One region of the Neorhizobium sp. 2083 genome, then DNA from elsewhere that is predicted to be linked to it. Evidence: predicted binding sites of a transcription regulator. Region 1 holds the regulator's gene; each other region holds the start of a gene.
What was found. The regulator LexA, encoded in region 1, represses DNA repair genes until DNA is damaged. The targets are predictions, from matches to a motif close to TGTTCNNNNTGTGTTCNG.
Positions count from the first base shown of each region.

Region 2: J2X76_RS28355 (metallopeptidase family protein) is a predicted target of LexA. The motif match lies at 5,045-5,062, and genes of this name have one in related genera.
Region 3: recA (recombinase RecA) is a predicted target of LexA. The motif match lies at 1,122-1,139, and genes of this name have one in related genera.
Region 4: uvrA (excinuclease ABC subunit UvrA) is a predicted target of LexA. The motif match lies at 5,699-5,716, and genes of this name have one in related genera.

Region 1 covers NZ_JAVDTC010000005.1:273,801-281,658, forward strand. The annotation lists gene eno (phosphopyruvate hydratase) at 1-990, opposite strand, end outside; gene kdsA (3-deoxy-8-phosphooctulonate synthase) at 1,108-1,956, opposite strand; gene J2X76_RS20610 (VOC family protein) at 1,961-2,833, opposite strand; gene lexA (transcriptional repressor LexA) at 3,034-3,753, shown strand; gene J2X76_RS20620 (ComEC/Rec2 family competence protein) at 3,734-6,265, opposite strand; gene gltA (citrate synthase) at 6,553-7,842, shown strand.
Region 2 covers NZ_JAVDTC010000010.1:104,232-112,089, forward strand. The annotation lists gene lpxE (lipid A 1-phosphatase LpxE) at 1-500, opposite strand, end outside; gene leuB (3-isopropylmalate dehydrogenase) at 636-1,745, opposite strand; gene J2X76_RS28330 (RidA family protein) at 1,855-2,244, opposite strand; gene leuD (3-isopropylmalate dehydratase small subunit) at 2,261-2,866, opposite strand; gene J2X76_RS28340 (hypothetical protein) at 3,008-3,235, opposite strand; gene J2X76_RS28345 (CoA ester lyase) at 3,343-4,245, shown strand; gene J2X76_RS28350 (DUF1737 domain-containing protein) at 4,242-4,448, shown strand; gene J2X76_RS28355 (metallopeptidase family protein) at 4,474-4,911, opposite strand; gene J2X76_RS28360 (hypothetical protein) at 5,084-6,022, shown strand; gene J2X76_RS28365 (DNA polymerase Y family protein) at 6,063-7,484, shown strand; gene J2X76_RS28370 (error-prone DNA polymerase) at 7,481-7,858, shown strand, end outside.
Region 3 covers NZ_JAVDTC010000005.1:136,604-144,461, forward strand. The annotation lists gene recA (recombinase RecA) at 1-1,061, opposite strand, end outside; gene cckA (cell cycle histidine kinase CckA) at 1,308-3,929, opposite strand; gene J2X76_RS19955 (flagellar biosynthetic protein FliO) at 4,182-5,318, shown strand; gene dksA (RNA polymerase-binding protein DksA) at 5,405-5,824, opposite strand; gene J2X76_RS19965 (histidine phosphatase family protein) at 6,095-6,604, shown strand; gene J2X76_RS19970 (YcjX family protein) at 6,709-7,858, shown strand, end outside.
Region 4 covers NZ_JAVDTC010000005.1:23,722-31,579, reverse strand. The annotation lists gene J2X76_RS19430 (NAD(P)H-hydrate dehydratase) at 1-1,258, shown strand, start outside; gene J2X76_RS19425 (DUF72 domain-containing protein) at 1,260-2,072, opposite strand; gene J2X76_RS19420 (hypothetical protein) at 2,069-2,335, opposite strand; gene J2X76_RS19415 (DUF4258 domain-containing protein) at 2,332-2,661, opposite strand; gene uvrA (excinuclease ABC subunit UvrA) at 2,658-5,579, opposite strand; gene J2X76_RS19405 (single-stranded DNA-binding protein) at 5,827-6,381, shown strand; gene J2X76_RS19400 (HPP family protein) at 6,432-7,580, opposite strand; gene J2X76_RS19395 (MarC family protein) at 7,683-7,858, opposite strand, start outside.

The DNA.
Region 1 (7,858 bases):
GGCGACGCCCATCTTGATGCCGTCGCGCAGGCGAGCCGAGTTGGTGACGAACAGATCGTCGCCGACGAGCTGGCACTTGGCGCCGATCTTGTCGGTCAGGTACTTCCAGCCGGCCCAGTCGTCTTCGGCCATGCCGTCCTCGATCGAGATGATCGGGTACTTGGCGGCGAGTTCGGCGAGGTAATCGGCCATGGCTTCCGGCTCGAGCGTGCGGCCCTCGCCTTCCATCTCGTACTTGCCGTTCTTGAAGAATTCGGTCGAGGCGCAGTCGAGCGCGAGGCATACGTCGTCGCCCGGCTTGTAACCGGCCTTTTCGACCGACTTCATGATGAAGTTGAGGGCTTCCGGCGCGCTCTTGAGGCCCGGCGCGAAACCGCCTTCGTCTCCGACATTAGTGTTGTGGCCCTGGGCTGCCAGTTCCTTCTTGAGGACATGGAAGATTTCCGAACCCATGCGCACGGCGTCCTTCAGCGTTTCGGCGCCGACCGGCATGATCATAAATTCCTGGAAATCGATCGGGTTGTCGGCATGGGCGCCCCCGTTGATGATGTTCATCATCGGAACCGGCAGAACATGGGCGTTCGGGCCGCCAACATAACGGTAGAGCGGCAGGCCGGAGGTTTCGGCCGCGGCCTTGGCGACGGCGAGCGAGACGCCGAGGATGGCATTGGCGCCGAGACGCGACTTGTTCGGCGTGCCGTCGAGGGCGATCATCGTCTTGTCGATATGGATCTGGCTTTCGGCGTCGAAGCCACCGATCGCGTCGAAGATCTCGGTATTGACCGCTTCGACCGCCTTTTCGACGCCCTTGCCGTGATAACGCTTGCCGCCGTCACGCAGCTCGACGGCTTCGTGCGCGCCGGTGGAGGCGCCCGACGGAACGGCCGCGCGGCCCATCGTGCCGTCTTCCAGATAGACATCCACCTCGACGGTCGGATTGCCGCGGCTGTCGAGGATTTCGCGGGCGATGATATCGGTGATGGCGGTCAAGGGTCTCTCCCTGGGTTTGGACGTCGGTTTCAGGCGTCATGAGGTCACTGAAAATGTCTCATAATCAATGACACGAAAATTACAATCGAGGCGGTTTTCCCGCCTTTTCGGTCGGGCTCAGGCGGCCTTGGCGACGGCGTCGAGCGCGAGCAGCTTTTCAAGAAGCCGCGGCATGTCCTTCAGATAAACCATGTTGGGGCCGTCGCAGGGAGCGTTGTCGGGATCCTGGTGGGTCTCGATGAAAACCCCGGCGACGCCGACCGCGACTGCCGCACGGGCCAGCGTCTCGACGAACTGGCGCTCGCCGCCCGAGGTCGTGCCCTGGCCGCCAGGCTGCTGCACGGAATGGGTGGCATCGAAGATGACCGGCGCGCCCATGGCCGCCATGATCGGTAGCGAGCGCATGTCGGAGACGAGCGTGTTGTAACCGAAGGAGGCACCGCGCTCGCAGAGCAGGATGTTCGGATTTCCGCTCTGGTTCAGCTTGCCGAGAACATTCTTCATGTCCCAGGGCGCCAGAAACTGGCCCTTTTTGACGTTGATGACTCGACCGGTCCTGGCGGCGGCGACAAGGAGGTCCGTCTGGCGGGACAGGAAGGCCGGGATCTGCAGGACATCGACGACTTCGGCAACCAGAGCGCATTGCTCTTCCGAATGGATATCGGTCAGCACCGGAATGCCGAGTTCCTTCTTGAGGTCGGCGAAGACTTCCAGGCCCTTTTCCAGGCCGAGGCCGCGCTTGCTCGACAGTGACGAGCGGTTCGCCTTGTCGAAGGAGGTCTTGTAGACGAGCCCCATGCCGAGCTTGTTGCAAAGCTCCTTGAGGGTGCCGGCGACCATGAAGGCATGATCGCGGCTTTCCATCTCGCAGGCGCCGGCGATCAGCGACAGTTTTGCGTCCTGCGCGAAAACCACCTTGCCGTCTCCTTCGCCGACGGAGACGCTGGGATTTGCGGTAACGTCCATGAACCTATTCCTCGAAGCCGAACAAAACACCCTGGCCGGGTGCCGCCGAGACGAGAACGCGGCCCTCCCGGCGGACGAATGCGACGTCATTAGCAGCAAGGGTGATCTCTGTCACGGCAAGATCGGCCGTCTTGAAGATGATCGCCCGGCCGCGCAGCCCTTCGGCGCCGGGCATAGACGGAAGCGCAAATTCCGCCTGGAGTTCCTGATCATCAAGGATGCGGATGCGGGCATTGGCCGCGGCAAGCTCGAGCGGTGCCGCCTCCGGCGCTGCCTTCGTCAGCAGCACCTGTTCGACAAGCGGGGCGAAATCGGACGGCACCGAGGCCGACAGGATGATTTCGCTGAGGCCCGTGACCGTATTGGCGTGCCGCTCCAGTTCGCCGCGATTGGCGGGCAGCGGATTGATGCGCTGGCAGGAAAACAGCAGGAAATCGGGTGCACGGTCATCGCCGGCAAACGCCAGCCGAAAGCTCGCTTCCGTTTCCGAACCGTCAGGCAGCGTCATGCCGCGCGAAAACTCCAGCACCTCGCCTGCCGAAATGCCGCGCATCTTGAAACGCGCATGATCGGCCATCGCGTCGCGGGTGGCGACCACGAGCGCGGAAAAACCCTGCCGGTTGCGGGCATTGCGGAAAGCGAGATCGCGGGCCGTGAAGACATTGCCGCGCTTTGCCGCGACACCCGCATGGCGCCGGTTGGCAAGCGCCAGCGGCTCCAGGTAGGTCCCATCGGAGAAGAACACGCAAGCATTGGCCGTGCCGAAAGGATGAAAAGCGTCCGGCGCAACTGTAAAACCAAGCTCCGTGAGCCGGGAGCGCGCAGCGGTAAGTTCCGCCACCGGCAGCACGAGATGATCGATCGGTCTTGCGTTCACGCGAGGGCCCCCAGAATTGGAATCGCAAAGCTACTTTGGCAGCAGGCTCGCGCCGCGCAAGTGGTGTGAGACCAGATATCTGGCACGCATCTATGAAGAAAAAATCATCATACTTCACAGAAATTTAGGGACTTGCAGAACACATATGGAACATATAGTGTCCGTTCTGGATTTGTTTCCGACTCTCAGGGTGCCAAAAGATGCTCACGCGCAAACAACAGGAATTGCTTCTGTTCATTCACGAACGCATGAAGGAATCCGGCGTCCCGCCGTCATTCGACGAAATGAAGGATGCTCTGGACCTTGCTTCCAAGTCCGGCATCCACCGGCTGATCACGGCGCTCGAGGAACGCGGCTTCATCCGCCGCCTGCCCAACCGGGCGCGCGCACTCGAGGTCATCAAACTGCCGGAAGCCTATTCGCCGAGCATGCAGCCGCGACGCGGCTTCTCGCCGAGCGTCATCGAAGGCAGCCTTGGCAAGCCGCAGCCGGTCGCCGCCCCTCCGAAACCTGTCGCCAACGACGATGTGTCGAACGCCACGACCGTTCCGGTCATGGGCCGCATCGCCGCCGGCGTGCCAATCTCGGCGATCCAGAACAACACCCATGATATCGCGGTGCCGGCCGAGATGCTCGGCTCCGGCGAACATTATGCGCTTGAGGTCAAGGGCGATTCGATGATCGAGGCCGGCATTCTCGACGGCGACACGGTGATCATCCGCAACGGCAATACCGCCAATCCCGGCGACATCATCGTCGCGCTGGTCGACGACGAGGAAGCGACGCTGAAGCGTTTTCGCCGCCGCGGCGCCTCGATCGCGCTGGAAGCCGCCAATCCCGCCTATGAGACCCGCATTTTCGGGCCGGACCGGGTGAAGATCCAGGGCAAGCTCGTCGGCCTCATCCGCCGGTATCACTGATCAGCTGCCTGACTGGCTCCGGCAGGGACCGGTCGAAACGCTGGCTTCGCCAATCATAGTGGCGGTGCCTGCTCCAGGGACGGTCCTCGCCCGCCATGGCCGCCCGAACCTGCCAGCGCCGATAGTCGGTAGCGCCGTTGAGGGAAATCTCCAGCGCGCCGGTTTTTCGGAGCGTGCTGCCATTGATCATCAGCGCTCCGGACCGGCATCGGTCGAAGCGGGCACTCGGGGCAATGACGAGACTGGCGACGTCGCAGGCGGCCCCGGCATATCGGCCGTCTTCGACGGCAATGACAATCCCCTCGCCGGTGCTTGCAGCGCACCAGGCCTTGGATTCGCAGGTGAAGCGGCCGGGAGGCGCTTGTTTCATCCGCGACTTCGCCGCTTCGATCTGCTGCGTGGTCAGTTCGCGGCGCTCCTTGTTTTTTGCGCCGTTGGACTTGTCGTCGTTTTTTGCCCTGGTGGACTTGTCGTCCGGCGGCTTGTCCTTGGAGCGGGACATTTCCGGCTTTGCCGGATCGCCAATAAGAAGCGCCCTCTTCCATTGATCGTAGATGAAGTCGGGCGGGCGCGTGCGGTTGGTGGCAACCGTCTCCCCGTTCAGAAGCGCCACCAGCGTTCCGTCCTCCGAGACCAGCATATCCGGCAGGGGCGCCGATCGCTCGTGCCACGAGAGCAGCAGGGAAGCGATCATCAGCGGCAGGCCGATCACTCTCAACCTCGTTCTCAAAAGCGTCAGCAGCAGGAATCCCACCGTCGAGACCGTCAGAAACCAGGGATGCTGGCGGCCGATGCCGACATCGCCCCCCCAGGCCGCCACATGTCTGGCGATCGCGATCACCGCTTCCAGACCAAGGCCCATGAGCTTCATGAAGGGAGCGTCGAGGCCGAAAGGCATCAGTAGCATGCCGGCGAGCCCGGCCGGCATGACCACGAAGGAAATGATCGGCATGGCGGCAAGGTTGGCGGCAAGGCCGTAGGTGGCGATGCGGTGAAAATGCTCGACCGAGAAAAGCGCCGTCGAGATGCCGCCGATCAGCGATGTCGCGAAAATGCCGGCCACGAAATTCCAGGATGCCAGCGCAGGCTTCACCACAGGGTGACGAAACGGCAGAGGCTCCGGATCGCGGCCTTCGGCCCGAAGTTTCCAGAGGGCGAAGCCGGCGACCAGGGCGACGGTGGCGGCAAACGACATCTGGAAGCTTGGGCCCAATATTTCCGAGGGCGACATGGCGATGATGACGAGCGCGGACAGGGCGACATTGCGCAGGCTGATCGATGGCCGGTCGAAGAGGACGGCGACCAGCATGATCGCCATCATGATATAGGCCCGTTCGGCCGAAACGCCGAAACCGGAGATCAGATAGTAGGCGGTCACCATCATCAGGGCGCCGAAGGCGGCGAATTTCTTGACCGGATACGTCTGCGCGAATCCCGTGAAGACCGAAAGCACGGTGCGGACGCCAACGAAGAAAATGCCGGCGGCGAGCGCCATGTTGAGCCCTGAAATGGCGACGATATGGGCAAGCCCAGAGAGCCGCAGCGCTTCCGTCGTCTCTTTGGAAATCGCCCTGCGTTCGTCGGTCACGATTGCAGCGGCAAAGGCGCCCGGATCGCCGGGCACAGTCGCGCGAATACGGGTGGCGATCGTGCTGCGCAGATCGAAAAGCCGGCTTTCGATGTCCGCGATCCAGTTCCCGGCCGAGAGTAACGCGGCCTGTTTTTTCGGCGCCGCATAGAAAAATCCGACTCCGCCGATGCCATCGAAATAGGAAGAGAAAGCGAAGTCGTTGAGGGCGGGCAGAGCCGGCCCGGATGGCGGCGAGATGCGCGCGCGGCCGGTGATCGTGTCGCCGATCTGCGCCGGTTCATGACGGGCCCTTGCCAGCAGCGATACCCGTTCCGGCGGACGCCTGATCTGCGGATTGGCGGTGCGCTCGATGCGGACCATATAACGCCAGCGCCCCTGGCTGTCGATCTCCCTGCGCTCGACGACCCCTGCAAGCTCGGTCGTCACCGGCCCGTCCAGGATGACGGTAGCCCGACGCCAGGTCTCGAATTGCGCCAGCATCATCCCGCCCAGGAAAAGAGCGAGACCAAGCGGCAATAGACGCTTCGGGCCGGGCCGATGCCGCAACACGATAGCGCCCAGGGTGCAGACGCAAAAAAGCAGGAAAAATGGCCAGAAAGCCGGGGTCTCCGGCAGCACGAACCAGCAGGTGGCCCCCGCCCCGACGAGCACGGGCAGAAAGAGGAAGCCATGTCCATAGTCCGTCTCCTCCTGCAGCATGACCGGCAGGCGGCGCAGCAGCCGAGCGAGGCGGTCGCCCGAGCGGCGAAAGGTCCTGTCTTGCGTCCGGACCACGGGCAGATGTTCGACGGCCGGAAAAAGCCTGGACAGATCCCGGAGCTTGGCCGAGTCGGGCGGGCTTCGGTGCAGGCGGGAATCCGGCGGCCGGGATGTCAGTCTCCCTGCCTCGGCACGCGTCGGAAATGCATCTTCCTCCTGCATGAAACGCTCTGTCCGCCCACCCGCCAAACACGCGGCAATGCAACCTGCGCGTTTCCTCCGCCGCCGTCAACTGGCGGTTAAACATCGGGAATTTCACAGGTCGAACAAGGCCTGCACCAGAAAGTTGGACATCCAAGCAAAAGCCGTTGCCCAATAATTTTTCGCGCTGCACAAAATGCCGTCACGACAGCTTGGCATCAGCTTTCGGATCATATAGCTAAACGGTGGACGCTTAATTCTTGTGGCGCTTTTAGGGCGCCATGCCGCCAAAAGGTTGGAGGATCAGCATGACGGATACAAGCGCAAATCTGGTAATCGGTGACAAGAAAGTCGACCTGCCGGTCAAGTCCGGCACTATCGGTCCTGACGTGGTCGATATCGGCGCTCTCTACAAGCACACCGGCACCTTCACCTACGACCCCGGCTTCACCTCGACGGCATCTTGCGAATCCAAGATCACCTATATCGACGGTGACGCGGGCATCCTGCTGCATCGCGGCTATCCGATCGAACAGCTCGCCGAGCATGGCGACTTCCTGGAGACCTGCTACCTGCTGCTTTACGGGGAACTGCCGACCGCTGCCCAGAAGAAGGATTTCGACTATCGCGTGACCCATCACACGATGGTGCATGAGCAGATGAGCCGCTTCTTCACCGGCTTCCGCCGCGACGCGCATCCGATGGCCGTCATGTGCGGCTGCGTCGGCGCGCTGTCTGCCTTCTATCACGACTCGACCGACATCACCGATCCGCACCAGCGCATGGTCGCTTCGCTGCGCATGATCGCCAAGATGCCGACGCTTGCCGCGATGGCCTACAAGTACCATATCGGCCAGCCCTTCGTTTATCCGCAGAACAACCTGGACTATGCGTCCAACTTCCTGCGCATGTGCTTTGCCGTTCCTTGCGAGGAATACGTGGTCAACCCGGTGCTCGCACGCGCCATGGACCGTATCTTCATCCTGCATGCCGATCATGAGCAGAACGCATCGACCTCGACGGTCCGCCTCGCCGGTTCCTCGGGCGCCAACCCGTTCGCCTGCATCGCTGCCGGCATTGCCTGCCTCTGGGGCCCGGCGCATGGCGGCGCCAACGAAGCGGCGCTCAACATGCTGATGGAAATCGGCACGGTCGACAAGATCCCGGAATATATCGCGCGCGCCAAGGACAAGAACGATCCGTTCCGTCTGATGGGCTTCGGTCACCGGGTCTACAAGAACTACGATCCGCGCGCCAAGATCATGCAGAAGACCACGCATGAAGTTCTCGGCGAACTTGGCCACAAGGACGACCCGCTCCTGCAGGTCGCGATGGAACTGGAGCGTATCGCGCTCACCGACGAGTATTTCATCGAGAAGAAGCTCTACCCGAACATCGATTTCTATTCGGGCATCACGCTGAAGGCGATGGGCTTCCCCACCACCATGTTCACCGTGCTCTTCGCCCTCGCCCGCACCGTCGGCTGGATCGCCCAGTGGGCCGAAATGATCGAAGATCCGCAGCAGCGTATCGGCCGCCCGCGCCAGCTCTATACCGGCGAAGCGCAGCGTGACTACGTTCCGGTTTCCAAGCGTTGATCGGATAAAGCCAAAC
Region 2 (7,858 bases), on a different contig from region 1:
AGGAACGCACCGACCGTGGTTGCATGGCCGGAAGGGAAGCTCTCGAACCGGGAGCCGGAAAACGGATTGAAGCCGTGAAAGCCCCATTGTTCGTAAAGACCGGGGCGCGCGCGCCCGATGATGCGCTTCAGCAGATTGACGAGAAGGCCCGACCCGGCGACGGCCACAAAGATGTAGATCGCGATATGGCTGACCAGCATCGCCTGGAATCGGGCTTTCAGGCTTTGTGCCAACCGGGTGACGGCAAGCGCTTCGAAAAAGAGGATCGCCGCCCCAAACAGGATCCAGCCGGACGTGCCGAAATCGGTGATCGCCTTGCCGATCGGCAGAAGTACGTTGGGCGTATGGGCGGCGTATGAGCCGACCGGCGCATCGAGCAGGAAGAAGGCGATCAGGATCAGGTTGATCGTGACCAGCGCAAAAGACAGCCAGCGCGGCGCCGGTGGGCCGGATGGATGGCGATACCGCCGATGTTTCAGTTTTTCGATTGTCCGTTTCATCGGCCTTTATCCGTGGCGCGGGACCGATCCCGCGCCGCTTCTTCCCATAGATTTCGCGATATGGGTAGCAGGATGCCGAACGCCAAATGCCGAGGTGCCTTTTCGCCCTGCGGCGGAAAGGCACCGATCGGTGTGTCAGGCGGAAAGGCTGACGAATTCCTTGAGGATCGCATCGCCCATTTCTGCGGTGCCGACCTTGCGGGCGCCTTCGGCCATGATGTCGCCGGTGCGGATACCCTGATCCAGCACGTTGGCGATCGCCTTTTCAAGGTTATCGGCTTCCGTGACCATGTTGAAGGAATAACGCAGGCACATGGCGAACGAGGCGATCATGGCGATCGGATTGGCAACGCCGGTGCCGGCGATATCAGGCGCCGAACCGTGCACCGGCTCGTAAAGCGCCTTGCGTTTGCCGGTCTTGGCGTCGGGCGCGCCGAGCGAGGCGGAAGGCAGCATGCCGAGCGAGCCGGTCAGCATGGCCGCGACGTCGGAGAGCATGTCGCCGAACAGGTTGTCGGTGACGATGACGTCGAACTGTTTTGGAGCCCGCACGAGCTGCATGCCGCCGGCATCGGCCAGCATGTGTTCCAGCTTGACGTCGGAATACTTTTCCTTGTGCGTCGCCGTCACGACCTGGTTCCACAGCACGCCGGACTTCATGACGTTGCGCTTTTCCATCGAGCAGACGGCATTCTTGCGGGTGCGCGCCATTTCGAAGGCGACACCGGCGATACGCTCGATTTCGTAGGTGTCATAGACCTGCGTGTCGATGGCGCGCTTCTGGCCGTTGCCGAGGTCGGTAATCGTCTTCGGCTCGCCGAAATAGACACCGCCGGTCAGTTCGCGAATGATCAGGATGTCGAGGCCTTCAACCAGCTCCGGCTTCAGCGAGGAAGCGGAAGCAAGCGCCGGATAGCAGATGGCGGGACGCAGGTTGGCGAACAGTTCCATGTCCTTGCGCAGGCGCAGCAGGCCGGCTTCCGGGCGCACCTCGTAAGGAACGTCATCCCATTTCGGACCGCCGACGGCGCCGAAAAGCACGGCGTCAGCAGCCATCGCCTTGGCCATGTCCTCTTCGGAAATGGCGGCGCCGTGAGCGTCGTAGGCGCAGCCGCCGACCAGGCCATCGTCGAGGACGAAATCGGCCTTCATGGCGCTGTTCATATGAGCGATGATCTTGCGGACTTCGCCCATGGCCTCGGGGCCGATGCCGTCGCCGGGAAGGAGGAAGAGGTTCTTTGCCATATCGTTTGGTGTCCTTGCGGGTTTCGCAGGCTCGCGTCCTCCCGCGCGGGATCTCCGCGCCTGGCAAAACCTCGTCCGAGCCTGCCAAAGGACGAGGCTGGAAAAGGCTTTAGGGACTGCCGGCACCGATGCGGGCAGTCACTTCGATCTCGATTTTCATTTCCGGCGTGGTGAGGCCGCAGACGACCATGGTCGCCGCGGGCCGGATCTCGGAGAAGGTTTCACCGAGAACCTGGACGATGGCATCGTAGTCAGCCATGTCCGTAAGATAGTAGCGCACCCGCACGACGTCCTGGAGGCCGCTGCCGGCCTCGTTCAGTGCCTTCTCGATGGTCGCGAGCGTATTGCGCGTCTGGGCGGCCGCGTCGGCGGGCATTTCCATCCTGGCATAGTCATAGCCGGTCGTGCCGGAGACATAGACCATGTCGCGATCCACCACGGCGCGCGAATAGCCGATCCGCGCTTCGAAGGGCGATCCGGAGGAAATCCGCTTGACCATCACGATGCTCCGGAAATCAGAGCCAGGGGCGATCGGCTCGGTTCTTGTTTTCGAAAGTGCTGATCGCGGCATCGCTCTTCAGCGTCGAGGCAATGTCGTCAAGGCCTTCGAGCAGGATATGGCGGCGGCCCGGATCGATATCGAAATGGATCGAGCCACCATCCGGACCGGTGATTTCCTGGGCCTCGAGGTCGATGGAGAGGATGGCGTTCGAGCCGCGTTCAGCGTCGTCCATCAGCTTTTCGAGGTCTTCGGGGCTCACCACGATCGGCAGAATGCCGTTCTTGAAACAGTTATTGTAGAAGATGTCCGCGAAGCTGGTGGAGATCACGCAGCGGATGCCAAAGTCGAGCAGCGCCCAAGGGGCATGCTCGCGGGAGGAACCGCAGCCAAAATTATCGCCTGCAACCAGAATCTTGGCGTTGCGGTAGGCCGGCTTGTTCAGAACGAAATCGGGATTTTCCGAACCGTCGTCCTTGTAACGGGCTTCCGAAAAGAGACCTTTGCCGAGACCAGTGCGCTTGATGGTCTTGAGGTAATCCTTCGGGATGATCATGTCCGTGTCGATATTGATGACCGGAAGCGGCGCGGCAACGCCGGTGAGCTTGGTGAACTTTTCCATGATCTGCCTCCACGTGGGACTTAATATGCGGAAGCTGCCATAAAGCAAATCCTCGCGGATTTGAAGGCCTGTTTGACGTGAACCGGTACGCCGAGGCGCCGGAAACCGGCGCATTTGGTCTTAATTACCGCTTCGAAAGCATCAAAGATCGATAATCGTGCCGCGGCCGTCGTTCCAGACGCGCATTTCCCGCTTGCTCGCCTTGGCCCGCACCGGAACCTGCTTCAGCCGTGCCGAAAGCGCCCGCCCGATGGACAGAACCGCAAGGATGCCGGCAAAGGCGACGGTCAGTGAAGCGGTCAGAAGCGCTGCCATGGCAAGCACGGCAATGGCCGATACGATGACGAAGAATACGCGGATGTTTTGCATGGTATATACCTTTCTCATCGAAGAATGTGGGGCCTTTCGCCCTGTCTTGCAAGGGCTTTGCGCGGTGCGGTATTGCCGCAGACCAAAAAGATTGGCACAAAGCGTCCATGACCGCCTTGACCGATATCAATTATTCCTCCGTTCATCTTCGTCGCTCGATCCTGAGCGTGCCGGCCGGCAATACGAGGGCGCTGGAAAAGGTGCAGGGGCTGGATTGCGATATGGTGATCTTCGACCTCGAAGATTCCGTTGCGCCGGAAAAGAAGGCCGAAGCCCGCGACAACCTGCGTCGGCTGTTTACTGAAAATCCGCTCCGGGGCAGGGAAACCATCATCCGCATCAACCCGCTCGAAACCGAGTTCGGCAAGGCCGATATGGATCTGGTGACCGAGGTCTCTCCCGACGCGGTGCTGATCCCCAAGGTCGAGCACATGTCTCAGGTCCAGGCGGTGGCGGATATGCTTTCCGAGGCCGGAGTTCCGGACAGTCTCGCCATCTGGGCGATGATCGAAACGCCGAAAGGCGTCCTGAACGCGTCGGCGATTGCCCCCGTGGACGAGCGGCTTCAATGTTTCGTGGTCGGCCTCAACGATCTGCGCAAGGAGACGGGCGTGGTGCCCCAGCCCGGCCGGGCCTATCTGGTGCCATGGCTGATGCAGATCGTGCTCGCCGGCCGCGCCCATGGGATCGACGTGATCGACAGCGTCTTCAACGATTTCAAGGATATGGAAGCCTTCGAGGCGGAATGCGCGCAGGGCCGCGCCATGGGCTTTTCGGGCAAGATGCTGATCCATCCGGCCCAGATCGAACCCGCCAACCGGTATTTCGGGCCGGACCCCCTGGCCGTGGAAGAGGCGAAAGCGGTGATCGCCGCCTTTGCGGAACCGCAGGCGCAACATCTCAACGTCATCAACCTGAACGGCAAAATGGTCGAACGGCTGCATCTGGTGGAGGCCGAAAAGCTTGCCGCCAAGGCCCGGATCATTGCGGAACGAAAGAAAACGCCATGAAACTGTATCGCTTCCTCACCGGTCCCGACGATGCCTCCTTCTGCCACAAGGTGACGGCGGCGCTGAACAAGGGCTGGGAACTGTCCGGCTCGCCGACCTATGCCTTCAACGCCACGACCGGCGAGATGCAATGCGGTCAGGCGGTGACGAAAACCGTGCACGGCAAGGATTACGATCCCGAGATGAAGCTCGGCGAGCAATAACGGCAGTCGGTGGATCGGCTCGGGATCAGCGCTGGGCCGCTTCCTCGGCGCTCGCCTCAATGCGTTCCATGTCGTCGTCGCTGAGGCCGAAATGGTGGCCGATCTCGTGGATCAGCACATGGGTGATGATATCGCCCAGGGTTTCCTCGTTTTCCGCCCAGTAATCGAGGATCGGCCGGCGATAAAGCCGGATGCGGTTCGGCAGTTCGCCCGTTTCCATGTTGAAACGCTCGGAAATGCCGCGGCCCTCGAAAAGCCCGAGCAGGTCGAAAGGCGTCTCGAGCGCCATGTCCTCGAAAACGTCGTCGTCCGGGAAATCCTCGATCTCGATCGTCAGATTGGTGGTGAGAGCCCGGAATTCCTCCGGCAAATGACCATAGGCTTCGATCGCCAGCGACTCGAACGTGCTGATCGTCGGCGCGTGGCGATCCTGCCAATCGTCGGTCTGGTCAATGCGGGCCATAGGCTCTCCTTCTGATCAGGCCCATATAGTACCTCCCACGATATTTTTCGAGTGAAGAATCATCGGCCTAGGATCCGAGGAAAAGATTCCCAGGATTTGGCTGTTGACTCTTTCGGGCACCTCTGGAATCCATAAGAACATAAAGAGAACATGTATGAATGGAGCTGACGCCATGGCTGAGCACGCCACGGCGCAGGAGACGCTTTTTGCCCTGCGCGAACAGATCGCCAGACTGGAAGGAAAGTGCCTGCCGGCGCTTGCCGCGGCGCAACAGGCTGACTCGGCCGTCGATCCGGAAGGGCAGAAAGTTAAGGGTAATCAACCGCGTCTGCCATTCGGCATAATGCAGATGGACACCGCGTTGGAAGGTGGCCTGCCGCTCGACGGCATCACGGAAATCCGCTCGCTGCTGATGGGGGATGCCGGGGCAGCCAGCGGTTTTGCTCTCTCGCTTGCCTCTCACCTCAAAGCGAGGCACCCGAGCGAAGCGCCGGTTCTGTGGATTGGCGACGTCGTCTCCGGGCAGGAAGCCGGTATTCTCTATTCCGTCGGCCTCAGGCAGTTCGGGTTGAGCTCGCGGGATATTCTCTACGCCTCGCCGCGCAAGCTGGACGATGCCTTGTGGCTTGCAGAGACCGCGGTGGCCAGCGGGGCTCTTGTCGCCACCATTCTCGAAATCCGGGGAAACCCTAAGCATTTCGGGCTCACCGAAAGCCGCAGGCTGGGTCTCAGGGCAAAGGCGGCGGGGCGGCCGCTTTTCCTGCTGCGGCATGCGGGAGAGGAGGAGGCGAGCAGCGCCTCGTTCCGCTTCCTTGTCGAACCGGCGCTGGCGGCTCACCGGCACCTTCCGGATGGATCCGTGTTTGGCGGCAGTATCGGTCATCCTGTTTTCAGACTCACCCTGGAGAAGAGCCGTAACCCGGCTCCGCTGTCCTTACTTCTGGAGTGGAACCCCCATGACCGTCAATTTTCCCTTACCCGAGACGCAGGAGAGGCTTTCTCTTTCCGCAAGCGGCCAGCGCATCCTGGCACTCGTCTTCCCGCATCTGCCGACCGACAGGATCGCACGCCGGCTCTGGGGGATGTCGTGGCGCTTGAAAGAGCGTCCTGAGCACCCGCCGATCCTCTGTGCGGGGCGGCGCGAAAACGCGATGCGGCTCACGGCGCTGGACGAGATTTCCGAGCGGCTCGGCCTTAAACGCGGACAGGGTCTGGCGGAAGCGCGCGCGATGTTCCCGAAGATCGACGTGGTGGATGAGGACGAGGCGGCCGACCGTGCTTTGCTCGAAGCGATTGCGGACTGGTGCGACCGTTATACCCCGCTGGTGGCGCTGGACGGACGCGATGGTCTCTTTTTGGATATTACCGGCTGCGCACATCTCTTCGGCGGCGAACACGTCTTGCTCAAGGAGGTGCTCGGCCGGCTTCTCCATATGGGATTCGATGTCAGGGGAGCGATTTCTTCCTCACCCGGCCTTTCCTGGGCCGCCTGTCGCTTCGGCCGGGGCGGGGTGATTGCCGAGGGGCCGGTGGAAGAGGTTCTGGCGCGGCTGCCGGTCAATGCCCTGAGGATCGACCACGCAACGATCGCCTCGCTCCACAAGTTCGGGCTGAAGCGGATCGGCGACCTGCTGCCGCTGCCGCGCGCCCCGCTCGCCCGTCGTTTCGGAAAACAGCTTCTGCTTCGCCTGGATCAGGCCCTGGGTGTGAACGAGGAGGCCATTTCGCCTCGCCGACCGGTGGCGGCACTTTCCGCCGAGCGAAAACTTGCCGAGCCGATCCAGGCGGAAGACCATATCCTTCAATTGACCGGCCAGATCGCCAGTTCCCTGAAACCGGGGCTGGAGGCGCGCGGCGTGGGCGGCCGGGTTTTCGAACTCGTGCTGTTCCGGGTCGACGGCCGGGTTTTCCGCATCGCCGCCGGCGCATCACGACCGCTTCGCGATCCGTGCCGTATCTCCGCACTGTTTGCCGAGCGTCTGACCGCGATTTATGACGATATTGATGCCGGATACGGTTTCGAACTCTTGCGCCTCAACGTGTTGCAGCACGATCCGTTCAGGACGGATCAGGGCGATTTCACCGGCGAGGACGATGGCAAAATTTCACTGGCGGATTTTATCGATCGGGTCTCGGCGCGGTTAGGGACGGACTGTTTGCAAGTGGCTGAACTCCGCCAGAGCCATATGCCGGAACGCGCCCAGATTTTCGTTCCGGCCATTGCCGTGCAAGTCGCTCCGGAAAAGACCGAGGAGGTTTTTGTCTTTGCACCGAAAGCCGATCGCCCCCTGCGGCTGTTCCGGCATCCCGAACTCATGGAAGCCTTTGCGGCGGAAGTGCCGGACGGACCTCCCCAGCGCTTCCGCTGGCGCCGTACCGTCCACCAGGTAATCCGCGCAGAAGGCCCGGAACGTATTTCGCCGGAATGGTGGGCCGACAAGGAAAGCGCCGAGGAGCGTGACTATTTCCGGCTCGAAAGCGAGATGGGCCGCCGCTTCTGGATTTTCAGAAAGGGTCGCTACAACCCTAAGAATGAGCCGCCGACCTGGCACGTCCATGGAATCTTCGCATGACGGATGTTGCTGCTTTTTTCGAGATCGGCGCCAAAAGCAATTTTTCCTTCTTGGAAGGCGCAGCCCGACCGGAGGAGATGGTGCTGACCGCCAGTATTCTTGGGCTTTCCGGTCTTGGGATCGCGGATCGCAATTCGGTTGCAGGCGTGGTGCGGGCGCATAATCAAGTCCGTGAGATGAAGGAGACTTATAAACGGCAGCAGGAGCAGGGCAAAAAGGAGGATGAAGAAGACGCTGTCTGGCCCTGTGCTTTCCATCCCGGAGCCCGACTTGTCTTCTCGGACGATACGCCGGATGTCCTGGCCTATCCGAAGAACCGTCAAGGCTGGGCTAATCTCTGTCGGCTCCTGAGCCGGGGAAATCTGAGGACCGAA
Region 3 (7,858 bases), 140 kb from region 1:
TCAGCGTCGGGACCACCGTTCTGCAGGAAGCGGTCGGCGATGAGGCCGGCATTCTGGCGGAGCGACGTCTCGATCTCGCGGGCAAGTTCAGGATTGTCGCGCAGGAAGGTCTTGGCGTTCTCGCGGCCCTGGCCGAGGCGCTGGCTGTTATAGGAGAACCAGGCGCCGGACTTCTCGACGATGCCGGCCTTGACGCCGAGATCGATCAGTTCGCCGGTCTTGGAAACGCCTTCGCCATACATGATGTCGAATTCGACCTGCTTGAAGGGAGGCGCCATCTTGTTCTTGACGACCTTGACGCGGGTCTGGTTGCCGACCACTTCCTCGCGCTCCTTGACCTGGCCGATACGGCGGATATCGAGGCGAACCGAGGCGTAGAACTTCAGGGCGTTGCCGCCGGTGGTGGTTTCCGGAGAACCGAACATCACGCCGATCTTCATGCGGATCTGGTTGATGAAGATCACCATGCAGTTCGACTTGGAGATCGAAGCGGTCAGCTTGCGCAGCGCCTGGCTCATCAGGCGGGCCTGGAGACCCGGCAGGCTGTCGCCCATCTCGCCTTCGATTTCGGCGCGCGGGGTCAATGCGGCGACCGAGTCGACGACGAGGACGTCGACTGCGCCGGACCGGACCAGCGTGTCGGTGATTTCGAGCGCCTGTTCACCGGTATCCGGCTGCGAGATCAGCAGGTTCTGGAGATCGACGCCGAGCTTGCGGGCATAGACCGGATCGAGCGCATGTTCGGCATCGACGAAGGCGCAGATGCCGCCCTTCTTCTGGGCTTCGGCGATCGTCTGCAGCGCGAGCGTCGTCTTGCCGGAGCTTTCCGGACCGTAGATTTCGATGATGCGGCCCTTCGGCAGGCCACCGATGCCAAGCGCGATGTCGAGGCTGAGAGAGCCGGTCGAAACCGTCTCGATCTCAACGATATTCTCGTTCGAACCGAGCTTCATGATCGATCCCTTACCGAAGGATCGTTCGATCTGTGACAGTGCTGCTTCCAGCGCCTTGCTCTTGTCCACGCCTTTATCCTCTACCAGCCGCAACGAGTTCTGTGCCATGTTGATCCCACCTTTAGGTTATTGCCGCCGCGCAAGCAATGAAGCAGCCGATAAAGGTGATGTACCTATTTTGTTCTCATTTGGCAAGAGCCAGACAAGAGATTGACTCGAAATAGATATTTCCGTTCCGTTCCCAGGATGTTCACGCCTGTTGAGGTGTGGAAAATTCGCGTTTGAAATCAACATCGCGCAACGCTCGCGCGACGAATCGCGACGTTTGAAATTTCATGAGGGTCTGTCCGATTCTCACTCCGAATCGAGCATTTCCCGGACCGCGACCGCGAGCTGCTTCAGCGAAAACGGCTTCGGCAGGAAGCCGAACTTGGCGTCGGCGGGCAGGTTGCGGGCAAAAGCATCCTCGGCATAACCGGAGACGAAGATGAACTTCAGATCCGGATAAGTCTTGCGCAGCTCGGTCAGAAGCGTCGGCCCATCCATTTCCGGCATGACGACGTCGGAGACGACGATATCCACCTGGCCCTGAAGCTCTTCCATGATATCGAGCGCCTCGGTGCCGGAGCCCGCCTCATGCACGGTATAGCCACGCGTTTCCAGCATGCGCTTGCCGCCGCGGCGGACGGCCTCCTCGTCCTCGACGAGCAGGACGACCGCCGATTTTCCGGTAAGGTCCAGATCGTCGGAGGCGGGCGTCGACACGACGGGTGCCACAACGGCCGGCTGGGCAGACACGGCGGTTGCGTCTGCCGAAACGGCCTCCTGCACGATGACCGGCGCTTCGGGAATGTGGCGCGGCAGGAAGATGCGGAAACTGGTACCGCGGCCGACTTCCGATTCGGGATAGATATAGCCGCCGGACTGCTTGACGATGCCGTAGACCATGGAGAGGCCGAGGCCGGTGCCCTTGCCCACTTCCTTGGTGGTGAAGAACGGCTCGAAGATCTTGTCCATGATTTCGGGCGGAATGCCAGAGCCGGTGTCGGACACCTCGACCATGACGAAATCCTCGGCCGGCAGATCCGCCTGGTGGAAGCCGCCTGCATCCTCGGCGGAGACGTTGCGGGTCTTGATCAGGATCGTGCCGCCCTGGGGCATGGCGTCGCGTGCGTTGACGCAGAGATTGATCAGCACCTGCTCGAACTGCGACAGGTCGGTACGAACCGGCCAGAGATCGCGGCCGTAATCCACTTCGAGCTTCACATTGGTGCCGGAGATCAGCCGGTCGACGAGCATGCGCAGGTCGCCGACGACATCGGTCAAATTCAGCACCGCCGGCCGCATGGTCTGCTTGCGCGAGAAGGCAAGCAGCTGGCGCACCAGAACCGCGGCGCGGTTGGCGTTGCGCTTGATCTCCATCAGGTCCGCAAAGCTTGCGTCGGAGGGGCGCGCCTGCAGCAGGAGATGGTCGGAGGACAGAAGGATCGCGGTCAGCACGTTGTTGAAGTCGTGCGCGATGCCGCCCGCCAGCGTGCCAACCGCATTGAGCTTCTGGGTCTGGGCCATCTGGGTTTCGAGCGCCTTCTGCTCGGTCGTCTCGACGGCATAAACGATCGCCGCCTCTTCCGGCGCCTCGTCGCTCTCGTCGATCACGGCATTCACATAGAAGCGTACGTAACGGTTCTCGTCGCCCGGATGACGCGAATCGATCGGGGCGATATCGCCCTGGCCGTCCTTGGCGGCGGCGATCGCCTGCATCAGCGGCTGGCGGGAATTGTCGTGGACGATCCTGTCGAGTTCGATGCCGGCATCCACATCGTCGCGGGAAACCACACCGGCAAACAGCTTGAGGAACGGCGCATTGATGCGCAGGATCCGGCCTTCGCCGTCGACCGAAGCTATCGCCATCGGGGTGTTGTTGAAGAAACGCGTGAAGCGCATCGCGGAGGCCGACTGGTCGCCCTCGCCGCCCTTCGGCCGCGCCAGCACGATGGTGCGGCTTTCGCCCGGCGCGCCATCGCGGGTGGCGCTGACATTATGCACCAGGCGCACGGGCAGGCTCTGGCCGTTGGCGCGGCGCAGGTCGAGGTCGAGCGTTTCGGTGCGCTTGAGGCCGGGGGCCGCCTGCACCGACTGGATCAGCGCCATGCCCTCGCCCGCCACCAGATCGGCAATCGTCAGCGAGCGCGGAGCGAATTTGGTGAGGTCGATGCCGAGCCATTCGGCGAGCGTGGCGTTCAGATAGAAGATCTCGCCCTTCTTGCCGGCGGAGAAGAAACCGGCCGGCGCATGGTCGAGATAGTCGATGGCGTTCTGCAGCTCGCGGAAGAACCGCTCCTGGTCGTCGCGTTCCGAGGTGATGTCGGTGATCTGCCAGATATCAAGCTGGCCCTTGCGGCTGTCGGCGGGGGTCAGCAGCCTCGCCTTGAGGCGGTACCAGTGGGCGCCGGAACCGTTTCCGGTCGGGCGTCCGATCGGCTGGAGAAGCCGGAACTCCTCGTGGCCTTCGCGGCCTTCGCGCAGCGCCGTGGTCAGCCGGTAGAGCGCCTCGGTCGATTCGCGGGTCTTGGACAAAAGCGCTTCGAGCGACTGAACATTGCTTGCCCTGGTCGCGCCGGTCATCCGGCCATAGGCGGCATTGGCGTAGAGGATGCGACCCTTGACGTCGGTGATCAGAATGCCGTCGGGATGATTGGCGAGGAAACCGCGGGCCAGTTCGTCGGAACGCGATTGCGGCATCACCTCGACGAGGCCGATGATCGACGACACCAGGAAGAATATCCCGACCATGGCGAGGATGCCGAGCAGGCCGAGCACCAGCTCGTTGTCGAGCGCATGCTGGAACAACACGAAACCGGCGGCCACACCACAGAGAACGAGCGCCAGGAGAACGATCCGGATGATGGTACCGCCACGCGTCCCTTTTTCCACCAGGGGCGCCTCGTAGTTGCCGCTTTGCTGCAACTTCGTCATCAATTCCTCGCATTTCGACCGGCGCTGCGGCCATGAACATTCAGGGATCGGGGTTCCCGTGATTCCTTATTAGCAAGTTGCAGGTTCAGCAAAAAGCTCCGCAAGGCCACAAAAGCCGGGACAGTTCGGCGTAGTGACCTATCTTTGCTTTTCTGCGCTGTCTTTCAGCGCGGGACAATGACAGTTAGCAGCTTGCTTCGGTAGGAAAAAAGTCGTTTTTTACCGCGGCGTTTACATGAGGAGTGGCAAGAGATGTTCGAAGACCTGATGGGGGCCTATGGGGGCCGCCTGGTGATCGCAGTCGTCGGCGTCGGCATTGGCCTTCTCGTTCTCATCGGCGTGTTGTGGCTGATCCGCAGCCGCAGCGGCCCCTCGCCCTTCGTGCGCGGCGGCAAGAACCGCCAGCCGCGGCTGCAGGTGCTGGATGCGGCAGCCGTCGATACCCGGCGTCGCCTGGTTCTCATCCGTCGCGACGGCGTGGAACATCTGATCATGATCGGCGGTCCGACCGACATCGTCATCGAAAGCGGAATCACCACGTCGGCATCCGCAACGCCGGCCATCGCGGCCGCTGCGGCCAGCCGGTTCCAGCCGCTGGACATGACCGTGCCGCTTCAGGCGGTACAGGCCATGGAACCCCGACCGCCCGCGATTGCCGAACCGCGGCCGGCGGCCGTTGCCGAGCTCCGGCCAGCGCCCGTTCCACGCCCGGCGATGCCGGAGACGCGCCCGGAGCCGGTCCGCGAAAGCGCGTCCTTGCCGCGCGAGACGCCTCGTGCCGCTCCGGCCGAGGCGCCGACGGCAGCGCCTGCTCTCGGGGCGCCGATCCCCATGAGCGGTACGCTCGCACCCCGCCCCGCACCGGCCGCTTCACCCGCACCGGCTGCCAACGCCGCTCCCGAGCCGGTCGCCACCCTCCGGCCGGAACCGCCGGCCCGCCAGGCCCCGGAGGTAAAACCGGAGCCGCTGCGGCCGATCGCGGCACTGGCGGCGGCCGCGACACCGGTGACGCCTGCGCCCGCTCCCGCTCCTCCTCAGGTTCCGGCCTTTGACGATGCGGTGGATGTTCTCGATGCAGCCCGCGGACGCGTCTTCCAGGAGACGCCCGAGCCCCGCGTCGTGCCGGTCAGCGCCGCGATCGTACCTCCCGCCGTTCAATCTGCCGCCGAGAAGCCGAAGCAGCTCGGCAGCGATTTCGAACGGATCCTCGAAGAGGAAATGGCCAATAACCTCGCGGCCCGCGAGCCGGTGGTCATCCCGCAGCCGAACCGCCAGACACAGCCGCGGAACCCCGGCGTGCCGCCTGTCACCGGCGCCACGCCGGAACCGAGCCTGCAGTCGGAAGTCGCGCGGATATTCGGGGAAATGTCCGTCACCCGCGACAAGTGAGCGGATGCCTCCGTCGCTGGAACTTCGGCAAAGAAAAAAGGCACGGAAAACCGTGCCTTGAATTCGTTTGCCGTTGATCGGGCGAGTTATTCGTCCCGATAGACCTTTTCACGACGCTCGTGGCGTTCCTGCGCTTCGATCGACAGCGTGGCGATCGGGCGAGCGTCGAGACGCTTGAGGCCGATCGGTTCGCCCGTTTCCTCGCAGTAACCGTAGGTACCGTCCTCGATGCGCTGCAAGGCGGCATCGATTTTGGAAATCAGCTTGCGCTGACGGTCACGGGCTCGAAGTTCGATGGCTCTGTCGGTTTCGGAGGAAGCCCGATCGGCGAGATCGGGGTGGTTGGCGCTTTCTTCGGCCAGGTGGCCCAGCGTTTCGCGCGCTTCTCTCAGGATGTCATTTTTCCAGGCGATCAGCTTTGCCCGGAAGTATGCCTTCTGATTTGCATTCATGAACTCATCGTTTTCCGAGAGCACATAGTTGCTAAGATCGATCTTCTCACTCAACGCGATTCTCCTGAAGAACATCTCATGCGGCGCTCTATATCCTATCCCGCTATCCGGATTCAAGCCTCGCGCTCAGTATTAAGGCATTTTTAAAACTGTCATAAAAATCCGCTAAACGGCTATTTTTTAAGCTTTTATTCGAAGCCCCCAAAACTCTTCTCCACAACCGGATCTGCCTGACCTCGCTATTTCGAAACATCTGCGGCAGTTGACGAGCCTCGTGCCGAAAGGCTACCCATGCCTTCCATCCTCCTAACAGCGGTGCCGGGCATGACGACGATCACTCCTCCTCCTTCCCGCATCTACCTCCTGCGCCATGCCAAATCCGGCTGGGCGGAGCCCGGACAGCACGATTTCGACCGTCCCCTCGACAACCAGGGTTTTGCCCAGGCCGAGATCGTTGCCGACAAGGCGGCCGACCGCAGCTACCGCCCCGATATCCTGATCAGCTCCACCGCCATGCGGTGCCGCCAGACGGCCGAAGCCGTCCGCCGCGCGATCAGCGAGGAAATCGAGCCGCTCTTCGTCGACGAGCTCTATAACGGCTCGCTCGGCACCTATCTCGCCATCCTTGCGGGCCAGAGGGACAGCGGTTCGGTCATGCTCGTCGGCCACAACCCGACCATGGAGGAAGTCCTGGAGGGGTTGATCGGCGCCGACCAGATGGTGGCGGCGGTTCCGGGCGGCTACCCTCCCGCCGGCCTTGCGGTGCTCGACTATCGCGGTTTCGTCGCCGGCTCGGATGCCGCCTGGGTGCTGACCGACTTCCTGACTGCCTGAACCGGATGCCGTAACGGCCTGGCCGCCCGCCGCCGGATTCTTGCACTTTGCGGCCGCGCGACGGCTTCCTATATAGGCGTAAACACTGGACCCGGAACGACGCCTTGCCGCCTTCGCTTACCAGCTTCTCGGATGATGCGCGCATCGCGCTCGACAATATCGCAGACCGTGCTTCGGGCCTCGTGCATCCGACGATCAGGCTCGGCGTGACCGGGCTGTCGCGTGCCGGCAAGACCGTGTTCATCTCGTCGCTCGTCCATAATCTCCTGAACGGCGGGCGGTTGCCGCTTTTCGAAGCCTTGCGCTCCGGCCGGGTCTCCGCGGTGCGGCTCGAGCCGCAGCCGGACGACGCCATCCCGCGCTTCCAATACGAAGACCATATCCAGGCCCTGGTCCGCGACCGCATCTGGCCGGATTCGACCCGTGCCATCTCCGAGCTGCGGATCACCCTCGACTACCAGAGTGCCAGCGGCTGGGGCCGGATGTTCTCGCGCGGCAGATTGTCGATCGACATCGTCGATTATCCCGGCGAATGGCTGCTCGACCTGCCGCTGCTGGCCCAGGATTTCCGCACATTCAGCGACAATACCGTCGCCCTTGCCGGGACCGGCATCCGCGAGGAACTGGCGCGCGAATGGCTGGCGCTTGCGCGCGGCATCGACGCGGACGCGCCGGCCGACGAAATGACGGCCCGGCGGCTGGCGGAAGCCTTTGCCGCCTATCTCAGGGCCTGCAAGGCGGATGAGCGCTCGCTTTCGACCCTGCCGCCCGGCCGCTTCCTGATGCCCGGCGATCTCGAAGGCTCGCCGGCGCTCACTTTCACGCCGCTGCCGGACATGCCCGACACCAAAGCGCCAAAAGGTTCGCTGCGGGCGATGATGGAGCGCCGCTACGAGGCCTACAAGAACGTCGTCGTCAAACCGTTCTTCCGTGAGCATTTTGCCCGGCTCGACCGCCAGATCGTGCTGATCGACGCGCTGCAGGCGATCAACCGCGGTCCCGAAGCGGTGCAGGATCTGGAACGGGCGCTGACCGACGTGCTCGCCTGTTTCCGGCCCGGCCATAATAGTTTCTTCTCGTCCCTGATCGGCCGCCGGATCGACAGGGTCCTGGTGGCGGCCACCAAGGCGGATCACCTGCATCACGAAAGCCACGACCGGCTGGAACGGCTCACCGGCCGGCTGGTCGATCGCGCCGTCCAGCGTATAGGCATGGCCGGCGCCGGCATCGAGGTGATGGCGATCGCATCGGTGC
Region 4 (7,858 bases), 250 kb from region 1:
CGACGCCGGAGGGGTCGTCGATGTCTATCATCTCGGTGATCCGCAGAAGCTGAAGGGCGATGCGAGGCAGGCGCGCGACCTCTGCCATCGGCCATCCGGCCCGCTGGAAGCCTACCTGCCGGCGACCGGCGACGTGGTGGTCGACGCGCTGTTCGGCGCCGGCCTGACGCGGGACGTGCCGGAGATCGTCGCCGAGGTGATCCGCAAGGTTGCCGAGGCGCAGATGCCGGTTATCGCCGTCGATCTGCCGTCGGGCCTCTGCGGCCGGCGGGGCGTGCCGCTCGGCGCCGCTTTCCAGGCCGACCATACTGTGACCTTCATGACCCGCAAGCCGGGCCATCTGTTGCTGCCGGGCAGGTCGCTCTGCGGTGACATCGAGGTTTTCGATATCGGCATTCCAGCCCGCATCATCCGCGAGGCTGCCGGCGAGACGAGGGAAAATGGACCCGACCAGTGGCGAGGCTTTCTGGCCGAGCCGGGAAGCGAGACCCATAAATACCGCCGCGGCCATCTGGCCGTGTTTTCCGGAGAGGCGGGCAAGACCGGCGCTGCCCGGCTTTCGGCGACTGCGGGGCTGAGGGCCGGCGCAGGGCTGGTGACGGTCGCTTCGCCGGGCGATGCCATGCCGGTCAATGCGGCCTCGCTGACCGCGATCATGCTGCATCGGGTCGATGAGGTCAAAGACCTGGAGAACTGGCTTGAAACCGCAAAGCTTGCTGCCTTCGTGCTCGGGCCGGGCTTCGGCATCGGCAAGAAGGCGAGGGAGTTTGCACTCACATTGAAGGATCGACCGCTGGTGCTCGACGCCGACGGCATTACCTCTTTCAAGGAAAAACCCTCGGATCTGTTCGATGCCTTTGCCGGTGGCGAGCCTCATCTGGTGCTGACGCCGCACGAGGGCGAATTCGCGCGGCTTTTCCCCGACATCGCCGCGGATAAAAATCTGGGCAAGGTGGAAAAGGCCATAACTGCCGCCGCCCGCTCCCATGCCGCAATCGTCTACAAGGGCGCCGACACGGTGATCGCCAGCCCGGACGGACGTGCCTTTATCAATACCAACGGACCGCCGTGGCTGGCGACCGCCGGTTCGGGCGACGTTCTGGCCGGCATGATCGGTGCATTGCTCGCCCAGGGCTTGCCCGCTTTCGAGGCCGCGGCGGCCGGCGTCTACCTGCATGGCGAAGCGGCAAGGCGGTCCGGCAAAGGCATGACGGCCGAGGATCTCGCCGCCCATGCCGGCGTCTGGCTGGATCCCTAGGTTAGCCGCGGCTCTCCAGGAGTTCGCGCATCGCCATCGCGCCATAAGGCGCATTCACCTTGCCCTCGTGGATGAAGAAGGCGAAGACGTCGCGCGGCTCCTTCTTGACCTCACGCTTCCCGTCGATCAGTGGCAGATCATCCGGCACGCCGCCTTCGGACCAGGTCTCCAGCCTCTTTGCCCAGGCCTTCATATCCGCTTCCGCATAACAGGTCTTGATCTCGTCGGACCCTTTTTGCAGGCGCGCATAAACGAAATCTGCCGTCACATCCGCGATCATCGGGTAATCGAAATGGTCGGCGCAGACGGGAGCGATATTGTATTTCGAAAGCAGCGCGATGAATTCCGGCACCTTGAACGTGTCGTTGCGGACTTCGACCACATGGGTCAGCTTCAGGCCATCCAGCTTGTTGGGCAGCAGTTTCAGAAATGCCTCGAAATCGTCGGCCTCGAACTTCTTGGTCGGCGCGAACTGCCAGAGCAACGGCCCGAGATGGTCGCCGAGCTCGGTCAGCCCCTGGGTCAGGAATTTCTCGATCGATTCCCCGGCTTCGGCCAGAACCTTGCGATTGGTGGTGAAACGGCTGGCCTTCAGCGAAAAGATGAAGCCGTCCGGCACTTCGGAAGCCCATTTGGCGAAGGTCTCCGGCTTCTGCGACCCGTAATAGGTACCGTTGACCTCGATGACCTTCAGTTTGCCGGCCGCATATTCGAGCTGTTTCTTCTTCGCCAGCTTTTCAGGGTAGAACGTGCCTTCCCACGGCTCGAAGGTCCAGCCGCCGATGCCCGTGCGGATAGTGCCGGCTTTGGTCATGATTCAAACCCGTCCTGATCGTTATCGTGAAAACCAAGAGCCGGCGCTCCCGAACCTCGGTGCGGCACCAGCCGAAAGACGGTGGCGTCGCGGCCGGCGCCGTCGAGATCGCCGGATCTCAGCGCCCGTCTTACCCTGTCAAGCTTGCGGATATCGTCCAAGCCGACGGTCGGGGACCATTCCCCGCCATCCTCGTGAAGTTCGATATCGACTTCCGCGACATAATTCCCTTCGCGAATGAGCTGCGACGCGTGCCTTGTCATTGCCGCCTCCTTCCGGTGAAATCCTCGCTCCATCTATCCGGATCCGGCTGGTAGGCAGTAATCAGAACCGCCGGCTCATCCGCCCCCGCCGGAATGCCCCATAAAAGATGGATGGGACGCGCGAATTCGTCAAATTGCAGAATCAGGACACAAGGCCCCTTGTGGTATTCGGGATACTCCTCGACCAGGGTGCAATTCCCAATTCCGTCGATCAGGGCCTCGATGAGCAATCCGTCATTTTCCAGTTCCCTCAAGGCATGAAGCGAGACCCTGAACTTTCCGTTCCCGATCAGACCCAGCACCCTTGAAAGGATCGTCTCCGTCACTCCGCCGCTTCCACCTTCTTGGCCGGCCGGCGCTCCAGCAGTTCCTTCAGGAACTGGCCCGTATAGGACCGCTTTTCCTTGACGATCTGCTCAGGCGTTCCCGCTGCGACCACTTCGCCGCCGCCGGTGCCGCCTTCCGGGCCGATGTCGATGATCCAGTCGGCCGTCTTGATGACTTCGAGATTGTGCTCGATGACCACCACGGAATTGCCCTGGTTCACCAGTTCGTGCAGCATTTCCAAAAGCTTGGCGACGTCATGGAAATGCAGGCCGGTCGTCGGCTCGTCGAGGATGTAAAGCGTGCGTCCCGTCGAGCGCTTCGACAGTTCCTTGGCTAGCTTGACGCGCTGCGCCTCGCCACCCGAAAGCGTATTGGCCTGCTGGCCGACCTTGATATAGCCGAGGCCGACATCGAACAGCGACTGCAGTTTGTCGCGCACCGCCGGCACCGCCGAAAAGAACTCGACGCCTTCCTCGACCGTCATGTCGAGCACGTCGGCGATCGACTTGCCCTTGAAGGTGACGTCGAGCGTCTCGCGATTGTAGCGCTTGCCGTGGCAGACGTCGCAGGTGACGTAGACATCGGGCAGGAAGTGCATCTCGATCTTGATGACGCCGTCGCCCTGGCAGGCTTCGCAGCGGCCGCCCTTGACGTTGAACGAGAAACGGCCCGGCTGGTAGCCGCGCGCCTTTGCCTCCGGCAGGCCGGCGAACCAGTCGCGGATCGGCGTGAACGCGCCGGTATAGGTCGCCGGGTTGGAGCGCGGCGTGCGGCCGATCGGCGACTGATCGATATCGATCACCTTGTCGATATGTTCGAAACCGTCGATCCTGTCGTGCTCGGCCGGGATTTCGCGGGCGCCCATGACGCGGCGTGCCGCCGACTTGTAGAGCGTCTCGATCAGGAAGGTCGATTTGCCGCCGCCGGACACGCCGGTGACCGCGGTGAACACGCCGAGCGGAATGGCGGCGGTGACATTTTTCAGATTGTTGCCGCGGGCGCCAAAAACCTTGATTTCCTTGCCCTTCTTGGGCTTGCGGCGGTCGACGGGAACCGGCACTCCGAGCTCGCCGGACAGGTATTTTCCAGTCAGCGATTTCGGATTGGCCATCACCTCGCGGGGCGAGCCTTCGGCGACCACCTGTCCGCCATGAATGCCGGCGGCCGGCCCGATATCGACCACATAATCGGCGGTCAGGATCGCGTCCTCGTCATGTTCGACGACGATGACCGTATTGCCGATGTCGCGCAGGTGTTTCAGCGTCTCGAGCAGGCGCGCATTGTCGCGCTGGTGCAGGCCGATCGACGGTTCGTCAAGCACGTAGAGCACGCCGGTCAGGCCCGAGCCGATCTGCGAGGCGAGCCGGATGCGCTGGCTTTCGCCGCCCGACAACGTGCCGGAATTGCGCGACAGGCTGAGATAATCGAGGCCGACATCGTTCAGGAAGCGCAGGCGTTCGCGGATCTCCTTGAGGATGCGGACGGCGATCTCGTTCTGCTTGGCGTTCAGCTGTTCCGGCAGCACTTCGAACCAGTCGCGCGCAAGCCGGATCGACATGTCCGTGACCTGGCCGATATGCAGCTTGTTGATCTTCACCGCGAGAGCTTCCGGCTTCAGGCGAAAACCGTTGCAGGCCGGGCAGGGAGCGGCCGACATGTAGCGTTCGATCTCTTCGCGCGCCCAGGCGCTGTCGGTTTCCTTCCAGCGGCGTTCGAGGTTCGGCACAATGCCTTCGAAGTTCTTGACCGTCTTGTAGGAACGGGCGCCGTCGGCATAGTGGAACTCGATCTTTTCCTCGGTGCCCTCCAGGATGGCCTTCTGAGCCTCCTCGGAAAGCTCGTTCCAGCGGCTGGACAGCTTGAAACCGAAGGCTTTTCCGAGCGCTTCGAGCGTCTGGTTGTAATAGGGTGAGGTGGATTTCGCCCATGGCGCAATCGCGCCGTCGCGCAGCGTGCGGGCGGGTTCCGGCACGATCAGCGCCTCATCCACCTTCTGCTGCGAACCGAGGCCGTCGCAGGTCGGGCAGGCGCCGAAGGGATTGTTGAACGAAAACAGCCGGGGCTCGATTTCCGGAATGGTAAAACCGGAGACCGGGCAGGCGAACTTTTCCGAAAACAGCACCCGCTCGTGCGTCTCGTTGAGCGACTTGTTGGCGGATCCGCCGGCTGCGGTATCCTCGGCGCGCAGCGGCTTGTCGGCGAATTCGGCGACTGCCAGCCCGTCGGCCAGTTTCAGCGAGGTCTCGAGACTGTCCGCCAGGCGTGCGGAAATGTCGGAGCGCACCACGAGGCGGTCCACGACCACGTCGATATCGTGCTTGTATTTCTTGTCGAGCGCCGGAACGTCGGCGATCTCGTAGAACTGGCCGTCCACCTTGACGCGCTGGAACCCCTTTTTCATCAGGTCGGCGAGTTCCTTCTTGTACTCGCCCTTGCGGCCGCGGATCATCGGCGCCAGAATGTAAAGGCGCGTGCCCTCCTCGAAGGCGAGGATGCGGTCGACCATCTGGCTGACGGTCTGGCTTTCGATCGGCAGGCCGGTTGCCGGCGAATAGGGCACGCCGACGCGCGCAAAAAGCAGGCGCATATAGTCGTAGATCTCGGTGACCGTACCGACCGTCGAGCGCGGGTTGCGCGAGGTCGTTTTCTGCTCGATCGAAATTGCCGGCGACAGGCCGTCGATCTGATCGACATCCGGCTTCTGCATCATCTCCAGGAACTGGCGCGCATAGGCCGAAAGGCTTTCGACATAACGCCGCTGGCCTTCCGCATAGATCGTGTCGAAGGCGAGCGAAGACTTGCCCGAACCCGACAGGCCGGTCATGACGATCAGCGAATTGCGCGGCAGATCGAGATCGATGCCCTTCAAATTGTGCTCGCGCGCACCACGTATGGAAATGCTCTTCAGTTCGCTCATCTTCATGCTCTCGGGAGGATTGAAGCCCTTATGTAGTGATTGATCCGCGGCTGTCGAGACGAAACTGTCGCGATGCAGCGCCGTTCCCTGAGTCGGTTGACAGCACTATAGGAATAAACTAGAACAAATAAAGAACAAATTTGCCTGTGGATTAAAGATCGCAAAGACCCAATGGCAGCGCCCGATGGGATAAAGTGGTGCGATTGTTTTTGGTGCCGCCAGGCGGGCGGCAGATGAGGTGACGAATATGGCCGGTAGTGTGAACAAGGTAATCCTGGTGGGGAATGTGGGGGCTGATCCTGAAATCCGCCGGACGCAGGACGGCCGGCCGATCGCCAACCTTCGCATTGCCACGTCCGAAACCTGGCGTGACCGCAACAATGGCGAACGTCGCGAGAAGACCGAATGGCACACCGTCGTGGTCTTCAACGAAGGCCTCTGCAAGGTCGTCGAGCAATATGTGAAGAAGGGCGCCAAGCTTTATATCGAAGGCGCGCTGCAGACCCGCAAGTGGCAGGACCAGACCGGCAACGACCGTTATTCGACGGAAATCGTGCTGCAGGGCTTCAACTCGACGCTGACCATGCTGGACGGCCGCGGCGAAGGCGGCGGCGATCGTGGCGGTTACGGCGGCGGTGGCGGCAATCGCGTTGGCAATGATTTCGGCGGCAACGATTTTGGCGGCGGTGACGACTACGATCGTCGGCCTGCCGGCGGTTCGAGCCGTGGCGGCCAGTCCTCCGGCGGCCAGTCCTCGGGCGGCAATTTTTCGCGTGATCTCGACGACGACATCCCGTTCTGATCGGTCGATCGGCATCGGTTTCTGAAACGGGCGGCTGCCTGAATTGTTGATCAGGCGGCCGCCTTGTCGGCGAGCATCGCGACCAGCGCGTCCGATTGGGACAGGATCCCGACCAGCTTGTTGTTCTCCCGGGTTACCGGCAGGTAGTGCAATCCTTCTTCGGCGAAGATGACGATGGCGTCGGCGATCGGTGTGTCCGGGCCAACCGTTTTGACCGGGGTCGTCATGATGTCCTTGACCGTGTCGTTCGGCGCGCTGGCGCCCGACAGAACGAGGCGCAGGCGCTGGGAAAATCCGATCTTCGGCCGACCTTTCGTCCAGTATGCCTTGTCGAGGAAATCGGTCTGGGTGACGATGCCGACCACTTCCGCCCTGTCGTTGGTGACGGGCAGGGCTTTGAAATGGTGAACGCGCATCAGGTCGTGCGCTTCCTTCAGCGAATTGTCCGGGGCCACTGCCACCACATCGCGTGACATGATGCTGGCGCAATCGAGGTGGCCGGCGCGCCGCCGGTAGGAACGCAGTTCCGTCCGCCGCAGGATCGTTTCGAGGTCGTCGCGATCGATATCCAGGAACTCGTCATATTCTTTCAGCACGTCGTCGAGGTCGGCGGAGGCAAAACCGATACGCTGGATCGAGGCGGGATCGGTCGTGCCGTGGTCGGCCGTCGCCGGCTTGTGCGCGTGCGGGTAACGACGTCCGGTCAGATTGTTGAAAATCAGCGCGATCATAAGCAGGACCAGCGAATTGCCGGCCACCGGCCAGATCACGAATCCATATCCGAGTGCGTGGATCGTCGGCCCGCCGAGCACGGCGGTGAGCGCGATCGCGCCGCTCGGGGGATGCAGGCACCGGAGCGTCATCATCGCGGCGATGGCGACCGCGATCGCCACAGCCGCCGCCAGGAACGGGTCGCTTATCAAAAGAGCCGCGGTCACCCCGACCAGGGCCGCGACAATATTGCCCCCTAGGATCGACCAGGGCTGCGCAAGCGGGCTGGAAGGCACGGCAAACAGCAGCACGGCGGAAGCCCCCATCGGCGCAACCAGTGCTGGAAGGGTCGCATCCGCCTTCAGAGCCAGGCTTCCCAGCAGTCCCGTCACCAGAATTCCCGCGAGCGCGCCAAGTGCCGCACGCATTCTTTCTCTGGGGCTGACGGGGGTGGCTTCCGGCAGGAGCCGGCGCAACAGGCGGCGCATCATAAAAACTTTCGATCGAGGTGGGCTTTGATCGCGTTCTAGCAGAAAATTCCGTTCTGTCGCCCACGTCTTACCTAAGTGGGACGTGCGTCGGTACGGAGGCTAGAGATTGAAGGCCGAGCGCACGCCGTCGACGACGAACTGGACGGAAAGCGCCGCGAGGATGACGCCGAGCAGACGGGTGAGGATCGCCCTTCCGGTGACGCCGAGAAAACGGTCGAGCCGCTCGGCGATCAAAAGCGTCGCGTAGACGAGCAGCATGATCAGCGCGATGACGC